DNA from 2 places in the Cytobacillus sp. FSL K6-0265 genome. Region 1 is predicted to be linked to the other one. Evidence: predicted binding sites of a transcription regulator. Region 1 holds the regulator's gene; the other holds the start of a gene.
What was found. The regulator LexA, encoded in region 1, represses DNA repair genes until DNA is damaged. The targets are predictions, from matches to a motif close to CGAACATATGTTCG.

Region 1 (7,835 bases):
CATTTCATTCTACCGATAAAGAAAGACAATATCAAAAATGGGACAGCAAAACCAATAATATAGGCAATCATATAAAATAAACCTGATCCAGGGTTTGTCGCTGAAAGTAAAATAACTGATGCTAAAATAGGCCCAGAGCAAGGAGTCCAACCAGCAGCAAAGGCTAGACCTATTAGAACTGAACCGAAATAACCAGTCGGGCGATTTTTAAAATCAAATCTCCTTTCTTTCATTAAGAATGCTGGTTTAAGCAAACCTAAGATCACAAGCCCAAATAAAACAATAAAAATTGCGCCAATTTGACGAATGAGATCAGCATATTCATAAAAAAAGCTACCTATATAAGAAGAACCAAAACCGATGGCAATAAAAACAATTGAAAATCCTAATAAAAAGCATAGCGTATGTATCAAACTACGTTTTTGTAGCAGTGCATTCTCCGTTTTTAACTCGCCTACGCTCATTCCAGTGATATACGATAAAAATGCCGGATATAATGGTAAACAGCATGGCGAGATGAAACTCAAAAAACCTGCACCAAGAGCAATTATAAAATTCACATCAGTCATATCAACACCTCCATACCTTCCCCTTTTTCCTTCCCCATTCTATCAAAACATTATGTGAAAAGAAATTAATCTTTTTGAATAATTTGTGTCTAACATAGAATACACAGGTTAAACACAAGCTTTATGTCGTCAATGTATCAAATCAGTTGAATAAATAGTTTTTTTGTATCATGAATGTAAAGAGTTTTACATAAGTTTCTTTTGAATTAATTACCATTATTCGCTATAATTAATAAAAGAATATTTGGGACAAAATAGAAACTACTTCATGGTTAGAACAAAATCGCAGAGGAGTTTTAGGTGCGTGAACAAACAAGAATTACTATTATTAATTGAACAAAAAAGACGGGAACTGATTCAAACCGCTATGAGAAACGGCCTCAACTCTGCTTCTGCCATCAAATATAGTCAGGAGTTAGATTCTCTATTAAATGAATATAATCGTCTTTACGAGAGTAGACTTACATTAAATAGACAAGCATAAAAGGCTAACACTTGAATTTCATTTTAAAAAATATTAACAAGTGATTTGATATCATAGAATTCGACAATATGATCCTAATGAAAGAAATAGACCAAAGCTAAAATTAGCTTTGGTCTATTCTTTGTTGCAATGAAGAACCGAAAAATAAAGTTGATCTGTTTCTATCTATATGCAATTGAACCTAGAAACTTTATTTAACTGACGTTCTTAAGTTATTTTCCAGGTTGTTGCTTATTCATCGCATTCATCATTTGGTTAATTTTCTTCTGAGATGGCTTCATTCCCATTTGCATCATCATCATTTTAAGCATTTGTTCATTAATTGGTGGATTTTTCTTAAGGTAGCTCATCATATATTTACGAGCGATGAAAAATCCTAGTGCTACACCAGCAAGTAATGCTAATATACCAACTAGAATATATGTCCACATACTACTTCCTCCTTCATGTTGTCTATCATACAGTGTACTAGACCAAAGGTTATTATACAATATTTGCTGATGATTTTCTCTAATTTAGACAAACTTTCTTTCTTTTAATGGCTTTAACCAGCCAAATCGATTATGAAAAAGGTCAATAGCTAAATAGGAACTCTCTTCTTTTCGTAGAACTTCAAAGAACACCGTCTCTGCATCATAGTTTCCTGAAGCCTCTAAACTTAGAAAACGATCATGGATCATCAACTTTGCTTGACTATTTTTTTCTTTAATGTAAAACGCATTGCTCTTATAAGAAACTTTTTTCTCTGCATATAATTCTCTATACAAATCATTATTTACTTTATCTTTTGGAATATTCTTGGTGATAAAGGCAATTTGTTTTCCCAAAATAAATTGGATCGTGCCTGTCGCTTGTTCATATTCCTTGAACAGCTGATAAAACATTTGCTCTCTACCAAAATAATGAGACGCAAAAGGTTCATCTATTAAATATAGCTGATACGTTCTCATAGAATTACTCCTTTTTAGACAAGTCTTTCTCTTATTATAAAATTTTATTTCAGTATTTTCTGTCTCTTTTTGTTATAAATCTCTACTTTTTTTGTCGAAAAAAAACGAAGAGGGAAATTCCCTCTTCGCTCATGTTTATAAGCTCTTTACTTTGCTTACAATATTCTCTACAGTAAAACCGTACTCTTTTATTAGAATATCTCCTGGTGCTGAGGCACCGAATTGATCAATCCCTAAAACGTCGCCTTCTAGGCCCACATATTTATGCCAGCCGAATGATGCTGCCATTTCAATGGCTAAACGTTTGGTTACATTTTTAGGTAAGACAGATTCTTTATATTCATTTGATTGAGCATCAAATCTCTTCCAATCCGGCATACTGATTACCGCCACATCAAAGCCTTCTTCTTTTAACGCAGCTTTAGCCTTCACCGCTAATTCTACCTCTGACCCTGTCGCTAAAAGAAGCGCATCTGGTTGCTCTTTTTCTGCTTTCGCAATCACATAAGCACCTTTTTCTACTCCTTCAAGGGCTAACTCTGCTGAGTTTGGTAGTGTAGCAATATTTTGCCTAGTTAACACAAGTGCTGTTGGTTGATCTTTTGACTCAATCGCTAGCTTCCAGGCAGCTGAAGTCTCATTTCCATCAGCTGGGCGAATCACAGCTAAATTAGGCATGGCACGAAGCGCTGCTAATTGTTCAACCGGTTCATGCGTAGGCCCATCTTCACCTACAGCAATGCTGTCATGTGTAAAAACATAAGTAACTGGGAGCTTCATTAATGCTGCAAGTCGAATAGCTGGTCTTAAGTAGTCGGAGAATACAAAGAATGTCCCTCCAAAGACATTTAGACCACCGTGTAAAGCCATACCATTTAAAGCTGCACCCATGGCAAATTCTCGTACCCCAAACCAAATATTTTTACCAGCATAATTAGTTGCTGAGAAGTCTTCTGCATCTTTCATCATCGTCTTATTCGAGCCCGCTAAGTCAGCTGAACCACCAAAGAAAGATGGTAAGTTCTTCGCGATACCATTGAGAGCTTCCCCTGAAGATGCTCTAGTTGCTAAGCTTTTGCCTTCTTCATAAACAGGAAGATCTTTATCCCAACCATTTGGTAATTCACCTTTGATTGCACCTTCTAGCTGTTCTGCTAATTCCGGATGATCTTTTTTGTAAGCAGCAAAAAGATCTTTCCATTCACGATCTACTTTTTCACCGTTAATAGCTACATTTTGATTGAAGTGTGCATATACTTCTTCAGGCACATGAAAATCTTCTTCAAATGTCCACTCATAAGCATCTTTTGTTAATTTTAATTCAGCTGAACCTAGTGGTGATCCATGAGAAGCAGAGGAGCCTGCCTTATTCGGGGATCCATAACCAATTACCGTCTTAACTTCAATTAATGTCGGTTGTGTAGTATTTTGACGAGCGCTGTCAATTGCCTGGGCAATTTCATCGAGATTATTTCCATCTTCTACTCGGAGATAATGCCAGCCATAACTCTTAAAACGATCCGCTACACTTTCAGAAAATGATTGATCTAAATCTCCGTCTAATGAAATATCATTAGAATCATACATTACGATCAGCTTTCCTAATTGAAGGTGACCAGCAAGAGAAGCGGCTTCTGCTGACACTCCCTCCATTAAGTCTCCATCTCCGCATATACTATATGTATAGTGGTCTACTACATTGTAGCCATCTTTATTATATTCAGCTGATAGGTGGCTTTCTGCCATTGCCATCCCAACTGCCATGGCAATCCCTTGTCCTAATGGACCTGTTGTGGCATCTACACCTGGTGTATGGCCAAATTCAGGATGTCCTGGTGTTTTACTACCCCACTGGCGAAATTCCTTAATATCATCTAAAGAAAGATCATATCCCGATAAATGAAGGAGACTATACAATAGCATAGACCCATGACCTGCAGATAACACGAAGCGATCACGATTAAACCAATCAGGATTTTTGGGATTATGATTCATAAACTTTGTCCATAAAGTATACGCCATTGGCGCAGCTCCCATTGGCATTCCTGGATGACCAGAGTTTGCCTTCTCGACTGCATCGATTGACAATGTTCTTATGGCGCTAATTGATAAAGCATCTGTTTTGTTGAACATGAACGACATCCTTTCAATATATATCCTACAAATTAAATATAATAGACTTTCACCTTCAGTTACAACCAGAAAGGTAAAATATTATATAATTGTCATATAAAACAACAACAACAAAGGAAACTGCTCGTTACAGTTTCCTTTTAAAATTTATAAACACAATCTTAGTGAAGTGGTTTATTTTGTTCACGCTTTAACTTATCTGGTGTAACATCATTACCTTCAGGGTCAATAACAGTAACACCTTTTAATGTATTTAACATAGAAGCTCTAAACTTTTCTAAATATTCTTTTCTTAATTTAGATTGTTCCTTTGCCTCTAATTCTGATAAACCTTCCGTCTTTGCTTTCTTGGCAAGCGAATTAATTCTCGCTAATTTTTCTTTTGAAATCATTGTGTTACACTCCTTCCCATCCAAAAAGTCTTCAACCATATGGAGAAGATACTTAATAGCCATATTACTAAATATGAATGCATTTGACAAGAAAGCAGTTTACAATCATGTTTTTCACTATAATTTTCAGACGATAATACGTTGGTAAAGTATTGCTTTAAGATTTGGTAAAGCTATGTATCATTGTGCTCTTTTGAAAAATATGAATCTATTTAATGTAGGAAGCGTATGGAAGTAAGGGGAATGAGGAAATATACTTTCACTATCGTTTAATGTAAAAAAACATGGATTAATCTTAGGAGCACAGATAACCATTCACAATTTACGTTATTTCCCTCCAATGATGGTGCATGAACTCAACAATTGAAGGATCTTTCAGTATGCTTTTTTCTTGGGAGCAAAACAAGATATCTTCGTCTTTCAGTTTTAAAATATATTGCGCAATCAAATTAAGTGACATATTAGATTTGTATCATGATGGTTCATGATCCACCAGCTCTATTTCATCTATATATTCATTATATCTACGGTTAACGGTCGCTTTAGATACTTTATAACCAAAGCCTCTTAACGTTGCAGCAATTTCTGCAAAAGTAAGGTTGTTTTTTCTCAATTTTACTATTTCTTCAATTGGTACTTCTATTCGTTCTCTGCCGTTTATATTACCTTGGTTTTTTAAATTTTTTTCAGGTCGAAAGCCTTTTTGAACAGCTTTTTGCATCCCTCTTTTAATTTTTACATTATGTAGTTTTCTTTGATATTCTTCAACCATGCTAACAATCTGTAATACCATAGAATCTGAATCTGAAAGTTGCAATTCCCCGTTATGGGCAATTGTAAAAATCTTCCCATTTTCTTTAAGTATACAATGTAAGATGGCGATTTTAGCATTGCCTCTTCCAATCCTGGTTTCATCTTGAATAAGAACAGCCTCCGCTTGTTTCTGTTTTAGTAACTCTAATAATTGCAGCACACCTATTCTTTCTAAATCATAGCCACTTGCTTTCTCACGTATCACTTCAACTACAATCATATCCTTCATTCTCGCTAAATGTAAAAGTTCTTCTTCTTGTCTAGCAAGGGACGTTTCCTGTGTATCCTTCGTCGTGCTCACCCTACAATATATAATTACATTCATTCTCATTCATTCCTTTAGTCTTCTAATATCACACTAGCTAAATTGGTTTCAGATATTATTTCACCATCTGTAATGGGAAGATATACCGTATCACCAGGATGTATTTCACCTAAATGTATATGATTAAATTCTTCTACCCAAGCAACAAAATCTTTAGAAGACATATTATGGGCATCTCTAAAATCCTCCGCAATTTTCCATAAAGAATCCCCTTGTTTTACTTCAACCTTTACATACTCCTCCTGATTTGCATTACCAGTGTTCAAAAATAATAGGAAAGCCATACCGAAACTAAAAGCGATAAGAATAATAGCATAACTATAAGAATTCCACAATTGTTTTATCATTAATTGTCACCCCTGAATAGAATATATGTTCGATTTGATGATTTTAGTATAATGCGAACACTTGTTTCTGTCAACAAGAAAATTCGAACTTATGTTTGTATCTGTTTTCTACTGGTGGTATAATAAGCTTAATGATATTGACGAAGGTGCGTGATAGCGTGAAATTATCTAAGAGGCAGCAAGATATATTGAATTTTATAAAGGATGAAGTAAAACAAAAAGGGTATCCACCGTCTGTTAGGGAAATAGGCGAAGCTGTTGGACTAGCTTCAAGTTCAACCGTACACGGTCATCTAGCCAGACTAGAGAGTAAAGGGCTTATTCGTCGAGATCCAACAAAACCCCGTGCCATTGAAGTATTAAATTTAGAAGAGAGCAATCCAATTCCTAAAGTGCAAACAGTGAACGTTCCTATTATCGGTAAGGTTACTGCTGGTCAACCTATTACTGCGATTGAGAATGTTGAGGAATATTTTCCTTTACCTGAAAGAATGGCTCCGAGTGACGAAAATATCTTCATGCTTGAAATTATGGGAGAAAGTATGATTGAAGCTGGCATATTAGATGGTGATTATGTCATAGTCAAGCAGCAACAAACAGCAAATAATGGAGAAATCGTCGTTGCTATGACGGAAGATGACGAGGCCACGGTTAAGCGATTCTTTAAAGAGAAGAACTTTATTCGCCTACAACCAGAAAACCCTACTATGGAGCCGATTATTTTGCATAATGTATCTATTTTAGGCAAAGTTATTGGTGTTTATCGCCAAATTCATTAAAAAAGAGTGTCATTTTTGACACTCCTTTTTAATCGTTGCAATTATCTTTATATGTTACGCATCCAATTATTAAATTTGAAAAATTCAGTAAAATAGAATCATTACATGGAGACAAAAATATATTATAATGAAATTTACACCAAGAATCAACCTAAGGTCGCAAAAAAATCTCGGCTTTAGGAGTGTGAAGGAAAAATGTTAATGAACATTCTCTTCGCTGCGTTGATTGGTGGAATTGTCGGTGTTGCAGGGCATTTGCAGAGGTTAGGCAAACTAGTCAAGCCACGGATGACGAAAAAATTCATTTATTTAGGGTTCTTAGAAGACATCTTACTAGGAGGACTGGCGGCCGTATTTGTCATTGTGACAACAACACCGGATTCCCCCACTGCTGTTTTCATCATCTCTCTCGTTTCTGGTATGGGAGGAGAGGGTATCTTAAAATTATTAGATACCCTAAAAGTAAAAGATCACGAATAAATTTTATTCCGTTCTTATGAACGGTTTTTTGTTGTATATAAAAAGAACAAATAATATCTAGACAACCTCATTTTTCACCTACTATTATAAGAACTAAGCGCTAGAAATACCTGCTCAGACTGTTCAATTTCACATTTATGAAGGGATATAACACATCATCGTTTTACGATGAGTTGCTTCTTAAATTGTAGTATGTATGTCTTACACAGATCTTAGAATCACTTGACTACCTTCTACATGATGTTTTATGGGGCGATAAAACATCATGTCTTTTCATGAAAAACTGATGGTTTAATGGAATAAATGTTCATTTGATCCAGTTGATGGGTAAATAGAACAATCTACTTCAAAATACATACACTTTATATTCAATTCATCATCTATTAGGAATTAATAGCTATCTTGATTTCACGAACCAAGTCATCCACAGGTTGAGGATCGCTTCAAGCAACTATTTCTCATTGATTTCGATTATCTAGCATCATTGTTATAGTTTTTCTTCCTATTAATTAATAGATAGGACTGTAGACAAACTCAATATAAGGAGTTTGTCTACAAGTGAA
Region 2 (7,835 bases), 180 kb from region 1:
TTTTGCGGAGCCAACAGAAGCTTATTCACAACACTCATTCTTTAATGGCTTCTCAGAAGGCTACTTAACAATGGATGTACTGGCTGCATTTGTCTTTGGGGTAATTGTTATAAATGCACTGCGTGCAAAAGGTATAGAGTCAAACCGCTCTATTATGTTTGCTACTATGAAGGCTGGTTTGATTGCTGCAATTTTATTAGCATTCTTTTATAGTGCAATGGCTTACATGGGTGCTAGTAGTGTTGCAGAATTAGGCGTTCTCGAAAATGGTGGAGCTGTTCTTTCAGGTGTAGCCTATGCATATTTTGGCTCTTATGGTGGGATCGTTCTAAGTGCTGTTATGATCATTGCCTGTATGACAACAAGCGTAGGTTTGATCAGTTCATGTGCTAGCTATTTTAATAAGATCATGCCTAAATTTTCCTATAAGACATATGTAATTGCATTTGCTATTTTCAGTACCGCTGTTGCTAACTTTGGTTTAACAGAGCTAATTGCTATTTCTGTTCCCGTACTAACAGCGATTTATCCTTTGGCGATTTTATTGTTAATTTTAACATTTTTCCATCCGTTTTTTAATGGCAAGAAGTCTGTATATCAAGTGAGTATGATTTTAACGTTTATTGTTAGTGTTTTTGATGGTTTAAAAGAAGCTGGTGTTCAAATTGAGCCTGTTTATAATTTATTCACAAACATTCTTCCGCTGTATGAGGTGGGATTAGGTTGGATTGTACCAGCTATCATCGGTGTGATTGTAGGTATTGTTATTGATCTATTTAAAAGGAAGACAAAGATAAAAGAGAATGAAGAATTAGTTTAACTGTTTCTTTACCCTTACAAAAGACTTTACTTTTGTAAGGGTTTTTTTATGTGAACGATAAAAATATTTTTGATATCTAGACGGATTATTCTAAGCCACTCCAATCAAAAACGTAAGTAATCACATATATTCTATTATCGTGGTTCTAGTAAATGAGCATGGAAGATAAATAAAACTAAGAATAATTCTATTAATATATTACATATGACTATATTTTTTTAAAATAATATATTGCATTCAACACAAGGATATGTTACTTTAAGAATGCAATATATTGCTTGAATTTTTTCAGAGATTGTAATTCATACAATATTATATTTAAATATGAACTTTCTGAAGAATTAGTAAATTATAGTATTTATGATTGTTAACTACAACAGTAGGTGCAGAAGGGGGTAGAAGATATGAATCAAAAGGTTCCATCTTCTTATATTATTGCAGTAGGGTTTATGTTATTTTCATTATTTTTTGGAGCTGGGAACTTAATTTTTCCAGTCATGATGGGTCAAGAAGCAGGAACGAACGTATGGGCAGCGGTAGCGGGCTTTATTATTACAGGTGTTGGCCTTCCTTTATTGGGTGTAATCGCTCTGGGCTATTCTGGTAAGAGTGACTTGCAATCGCTTGCAAGTCGTGTAAATCCATTGTTTGGTCTAGTTTTCACAGTTGTATTATATTTATCTATCGGACCATTATTTGCGATCCCGCGAACTGGTACAGTCTCTTATGAAATTGGTATTAGACCTTTCATTTCTGATGAATGGAGTACGATTGGATTAGTTGTTTTCTCCATCATTTTCTTTGGAATTACCGCATTTTTCTCTCTAAATGCATCGAAAATTGTTGATATCGTAGGGAAAGTTTTAACACCTATTCTACTATTATTTATCTTAATTTTAATTGTAGTAGCATTTGTTAATCCACTAGGGTCTCTACAAGCACCAAGTGAGGCATATACTGTTAACTCTTTCTTTAACGGTTTCACTGAAGGCTACTTAACAATGGATGCTCTTGCTGCTTTCGTATTCGGAATCATTGTAATTGATGCGATACGTTCTAAAGGCGTTCAATCAAATAAAGTGGTGATGCTTTCAGTTATTAAAGCAGGTTTAATCTCAGCCGGATTGCTTGCCTTGATATACGGCTCACTTTCTTACATTGGTGCAAGTAGTGTTTCGCAATTAGGTATTTTAGGAAATGGTGGTGCGGTTTTATCTGAAGTTTCAGCACATTATTTTGGTTCATATGGAGGAGTTATACTAAGTGTAATTGTTATTGCAGCCTGTTTAACGACTAGTATTGGTTTAATCTCCTCATGTGCAGCTTATTTTAGTAAAATCATGCCTAAAGTCTCTTATAATACATTTGTTATTATTTTCTCAGTATTTAGTGCAGCCATTGCTAATTTTGGTTTAAGTCAATTGATCGCTATTTCAGTACCGGTATTGACAGCTATTTATCCATTAGCGATTGTATTATTAATTCTTACATTCTTACACCCATTGTTTAATGGCAAGAAAACGGTTTATCAAATGAGTATGTTATTTACATTTATTATTGGTGTCTTTGATGGCTTTAAAGCAGCAGGATATACGATTGCCTCAGTAGATAATCTTTTCTCTAGTATTCTTCCATTATATGATGTAGGGCTAGGTTGGTTATTACCTGCATTTATAGGCGCTGTTATAGGAATGATTATTGGCTTATTTCAACGGAAAAAAGTTGAGGATGAAAAAGAACAAGTCATTTAAAGAGAAAAAGAAGCCTCCGACTAAAATGGAGGCTTCTTTTATTGATATAAGGACAATGCTGATTATTCAGATATGTTAAGTTCATCTCTCAACTCTGTATGTATGATCTTAATCAAGCGGTAATGTAATTGTAATGGTTGTACCTACATTCATTTCAGATGAAATGTTAATCCACCCATTATGTTGTTCAATAATTCTTTTGCAGATGGATAACCCAATGCCTGTGCCCGTTGTTTTAGTAGAATAAAAAGGTTGAAAAAGCTTTTCTAATGTCTCTTCATTCATCCCATAACCCGTATCTTTTATAACGATTATACAGGTTTCATCTGTACTTCTAACAGAGATTTTAATCGTATTTTCTTGGTGTTGCTCCACTGTATCAAATGATTCGAGTGCATTTTTAATTAGATTGACTAATACTTGTTTTAATTGCTTGGCGTTTCCATTTATATACGGGTCATCTTTTGATAATTGGAATGTGAGTGCTGTATTTTTTAAAATCGCTTCACTTTGAAACAACAGGAAAGTATCGTGGACAAGTTTATTAATAGAAATACGTTCTTTAATATTGTCTGTTGGTTTTGCTGCATTTAAAAACTCATGGATAATGTCATTGGCACGATTAATCTCATCTAGAGCAATATCAACATATTGATTTTTCCCTGACTCATTGAGATAGGGTTTTAACAATTGTAAAAAACCTTTAACTGTTGTAAGTGGATTGCGGATTTCGTGTGCCATAGATGCTGCAAGTGTACTTAAATTTTGTGCGTATTCATTTGTGAAATTTGCTTCATTAATCTGAGAAGCTGTTTCATGAATGATTTTCTTTTTTTCATTCAGTTCTAAACTAAATCTGAGAAGTTTCTGTTCCAATTGTTGTGTTTGATAGTTATGGTCAGCAGATAATGAATGAAATAAGGGATAGCAAAATAAATGACATGATTCTTCCTCTGGAATCGTATAGACGCGATAATTGTGATACCCGTTACCGAAAAATAGCTGTAAATTAAGAACTGCTTTTTTCTTGCGTATTACATTAAATTGTTCGACATCTTCGTAATTCATTAATTGTGTGAATGGGGTACCAATGATTGTATGTTGATTAACTATAGATGTTGAAACCACGTGATTATTGTTGTCAATTAAGAAGTATGGAAATGGTAGTTCTTTTAAGACAATCTCAGTTAATTTCATTTCTTATCATCCTTACCATTGTTTGTCATGTGGAAGTAGTATTTAATGTCATGCTCTTTTATTCTATTAGAAGAAATTGCAATATATGTTAGAAAAAGATGTATATTGAGAAAAAAACACGAAACTTCTCTACATATTTTGTTATGTACTTGAGTTAAAATGTCATATTTTTAAATAAATAGCAAAGTTGGAATGATTAATCTTATCATACCAAAGTCATTCAATGGCTTTCAATCACCGTTTTCATTCGTTAAAGGGATTTTTTAGGATTGATTAGAGAAAAGACTCACGTCATTCTACCTAGTAAAGAAATGGATAGATAAGAAAAAGACAGCATTCCTTAACGCTGTCTTTTGGATGTCTATCTTTTCTTTTTGAATAAATTGACCTTTGGTTCGGTTTTATTGACAATCCTTTTAATATTTGTACGATGTCGATAAATGATGAACGATGTCATTAAGGCAATCACTATGATTAAAATTGGATCACCGAGAATAATTGAATAAATCAATCCTGCAATACCAGCAATCATTGATGATAATGAAACATATTTAGTAGTGAGAAGCGAGATGAAAAATACAACTAATATGACCGCAAACATAACAGGCACGAACGCCAGCACAACACCTGCAGATGTAGCAACAGCTTTACCACCTTTGAATCCTGCAAATATCGGATACATATGTCCAATAACAGCAAAAATCCCTATAATCACTGTATGTATATCAATATCAAAGAAGATAGGTAATACTCCAGCAGCTATTGTACCTTTTAGGATATCTGCAAGTGTAACGGTAAACCCTGCTTTTTTCCCTAGCGTTCGGAAAGTGTTTGTCCCACCAAGGTTACCACTACCATGCTCACGGATATCAATGCCATAAAACACTTTACCAATGATTAATCCAGATGGAATGGAACCAATTAAATAAGCAATAAGAAAAACGATGATTACTTCAAATGTCATAAACTCTCCCCCACGGAATAAAAATACAGTTCTTATATTGTACCATGTAAATAAGTGAATGTACTATGTTGCATTTAAATTATCTTTTCAAGTGCCAAGATTGATTCCTTTATTATGAAACGAATGTTAAATAGATATATGAGTAAAATTAGTAGAAAAGAACATTTTTGTTAAGCGGTATGGCGTAAATTTAGCGAGAAAGAAAGCTGTATAAAAGAGATGACGATATTATGTTAGAAAGAACAGAATTGCGATCTATTCGCATTTATACTTTAATTCAGATAAAATAGTGTAGAGTTCAAAATAAGAGGTGAATGTATTGAGTATAGAAAACCCAACAAGAACTGAAATTGGAAAGTTGTTAAAACAAGCAAAGAGGATTGCCGTCGTAGGATTAAGTGATAACCCTAATCGCACATCCTATATGGTAAGTGAAGCGATGCAAAAAAGTGGTTACGAAATTATTCCTGTTAACCCGAAAATTAAGGAAGTATTAGGTGTAAAAGCGGTTGCATCATTAGCTGAAATAGAAGGCAAAGTGGATATTGTTAATGTCTTTAGACGTTCAGAATATTTGCCAAGTCTTGCAAGTGAATTTCAAAATATTGATTGTCCCATTTTTTGGACTCAGCTAGGTGTTGTAGATGAAGGTGTATTTCAGCAATTAAGTGATGCTGGTTATACCGTGATCATGGATCGATGCATTAAAGTAGAGCATGCGCTAACAAAATAACATTTGTAGCATGGGATCATGAATTTGATTTCATGCTTTTTCTTTCATAAGCGGATTAGTAGAGAAAATATGATATAATGATTAGAACGTTTGTTCTTATTCCTTGTTGCAACAGTATATCTATCTTTAAAGCATGTTACAATGAGGAACATATATGCATACTACTCGCATGATTAAGAAGGAATATAGTGAATAAGAATGGAATAATAAACCGATATCTAATGTAGAGAGGTGCATAAAGAGGCGGTTATGATATAATCAAACTCTATTGCCAACTCGGATTGATAGACAATAGACGGTTTTTGAAGAGATGAAAGGGGAATGCTTGTGGCAAAAAATCAGGAAGTATTTGACTATAATGATGATGCCATACAAGTACTTGAGGGATTAGAAGCTGTTAGAAAACGTCCCGGAATGTACATTGGAAGTACGGATGCAAGAGGGTTACACCACCTTGTATACGAAATAGTCGATAACGCTGTAGATGAAGCACTCGCAGGTTTCGGCGATCATATCATTGTCAAAATACATAAAGACAATTCAATTAGTGTTCAAGATAAAGGTCGGGGAATGCCGACCGGAATGCACAAAATGGGCAAGCCTACAACCGAAGTCATATTGACTGTGTTGCACGCTGGAGGGAAGTTTGGCCAAGGTGGATACAAAACAAGTGGTGGACTTCATGGTGTGGGTGCATCAGTTGTTAATGCCTTATCCCAATGGCTAGTTGTAAAAATTAAACGTGATGGACTTGTTTATGAACAGCGATTTGAAAACGGTGGAAAGGCAGTAACAACGCTTGAGAAAGTTGGCAAAACGAATCAAGTCGGGACAACGATCCACTTTAAACCAGATCCCACGATTTTTTCAACAACTACATATAATTTTGAAGTGTTAAGTGAACGATTACGAGAATCCGCTTTTCTTTTAAAAGGGATGAAAATCGAAATAACGGATGAACGTCATGATCTTAAAGAGATTTACCATTATGAAAACGGAATTGAAGCTTTCGTTCAGTACCTAAATGAAGAAAAAGACACGCTCCATCCAGTAGTTAGTTTTGAAGGCGAGCATAACGGCATTGAAGTTGATTTTGCCTTCCAATTTAATGATGGTTTTTCAGAAAATGTCCTTTCTTTTGTGAATAATGTTCGTACGAAAGATGGAGGGACGCACGAAGCTGGAGCTAAAACAGCGATGACCAGGGTGTTCAATGAATATGCCCGCAAAGTCCAGCTGTTAAAAGAGAAAGATAAGAACTTAGAAGGAACCGATTTAAGAGAAGGTTTCGCAGCGATTGTCTCCGTACGTGTACCCGAAGGACTTTTACAATTTGAAGGACAAACAAAGGGTAAGCTCGGCACAAGTGAAGCACGTTCAGCAGTCGATGCCGTTGTATCAGAGCACCTCTCCTATTTCCTTGAAGAAAATCCAGAGACAAGCTCTTTATTAATTAAGAAAGCAATTAGAGCTTTTCAAGCAAGAGAAGCAGCACGTAAAGCGAGAGAAGACGCTAGAGGCGGGAAAAAGAAGAAACGCGCTGAAGCGGTTTTATCAGGGAAGCTGACACCTGCTCAATCACGTAACCCAGAAAGAAACGAATTATATTTAGTAGAGGGTGACTCTGCAGGTGGTTCAGCAAAGCAAGGGCGCGATAGAAGGTTTCAAGCGGTATTGCCCTTAAGGGGTAAGGTAATAAATACTGAGAAGGCGAAACTCGCAGATATCTTTAAAAATGAAGAAATAAACACGATTATACACGCTGTTGGAGCGGGTGTCGGTGGTGACTTCACGATTGAAGATATTAATTACGATAAAGTGATTATTATGACGGATGCTGATACTGATGGCGCCCATATTCAAGTGCTCTTATTGACCTTCTTTTACCGCTATATGAAGCCGTTACTTGAAGCAGGTAAAGTCTATATTGCTTTACCACCATTGTATAAAGTGAGTAAAGGTTCAGGAAAGAAAGAAGTAATAGAGTATGCATGGAGTGATGAAGAGCTTCCGGATACGATTAAGAAGGTCGGTAAAGGCTATATTATTCAGCGTTATAAAGGACTTGGTGAAATGAATGCTGACCAATTATGGGAAACAACAATGGATCCGGAAACGAGAACGCTCATCCGTGTGAAAATTGATGACGCTGCGAGAGCGGAACGTAGAATTACCACATTAATGGGTGATAAAGTTGAACCGCGTAGAAAATGGATTGAAACCAATGTTGCATTTGGCTTAGAAGAAGATGGCAGCATTTTAGAAAATGAAAACATTTCTACGCTTGAGGAGTTAGATTCATGAACAAAGCAGAACAATTTCGTGATCTGCCGTTAGAAGATGTCCTTGGGGACCGATTTGGCAGATATA

Region 2: the regulator LexA is predicted to act here: its motif matches at 5,549-5,562, upstream of parE (DNA topoisomerase IV subunit B).

Annotation. Positions count from the first base shown of each region.
Region 1 covers NZ_JBBOPE010000001.1:1,954,459-1,962,293, reverse strand. The annotation lists gene MHH73_RS10070 (cytochrome c biogenesis CcdA family protein) at 1-569, opposite strand, end outside; gene MHH73_RS10065 (aspartyl-phosphate phosphatase Spo0E family protein) at 874-1,053, shown strand; gene MHH73_RS10060 (YneF family protein) at 1,266-1,484, opposite strand; gene sirA (sporulation inhibitor of replication protein SirA) at 1,569-2,003, opposite strand; gene tkt (transketolase) at 2,139-4,136, opposite strand; gene MHH73_RS10045 (DUF896 domain-containing protein) at 4,298-4,528, opposite strand; gene MHH73_RS10040 (YneB family resolvase-like protein) at 5,001-5,666, opposite strand; gene yneA (cell division suppressor protein YneA) at 5,681-6,013, opposite strand; gene lexA (transcriptional repressor LexA) at 6,145-6,792, shown strand; gene MHH73_RS10025 (DUF4257 domain-containing protein) at 6,988-7,272, shown strand.
Region 2 covers NZ_JBBOPE010000001.1:2,135,946-2,143,780, forward strand. The annotation lists gene brnQ (branched-chain amino acid transport system II carrier protein) at 1-820, shown strand, start outside; gene brnQ (branched-chain amino acid transport system II carrier protein) at 1,225-2,571, shown strand; gene MHH73_RS10925 (sensor histidine kinase) at 2,680-3,768, opposite strand; gene plsY (glycerol-3-phosphate 1-O-acyltransferase PlsY) at 4,130-4,732, opposite strand; gene MHH73_RS10935 (CoA-binding protein) at 5,052-5,465, shown strand; gene parE (DNA topoisomerase IV subunit B) at 5,793-7,769, shown strand; gene parC (DNA topoisomerase IV subunit A) at 7,766-7,835, shown strand, end outside.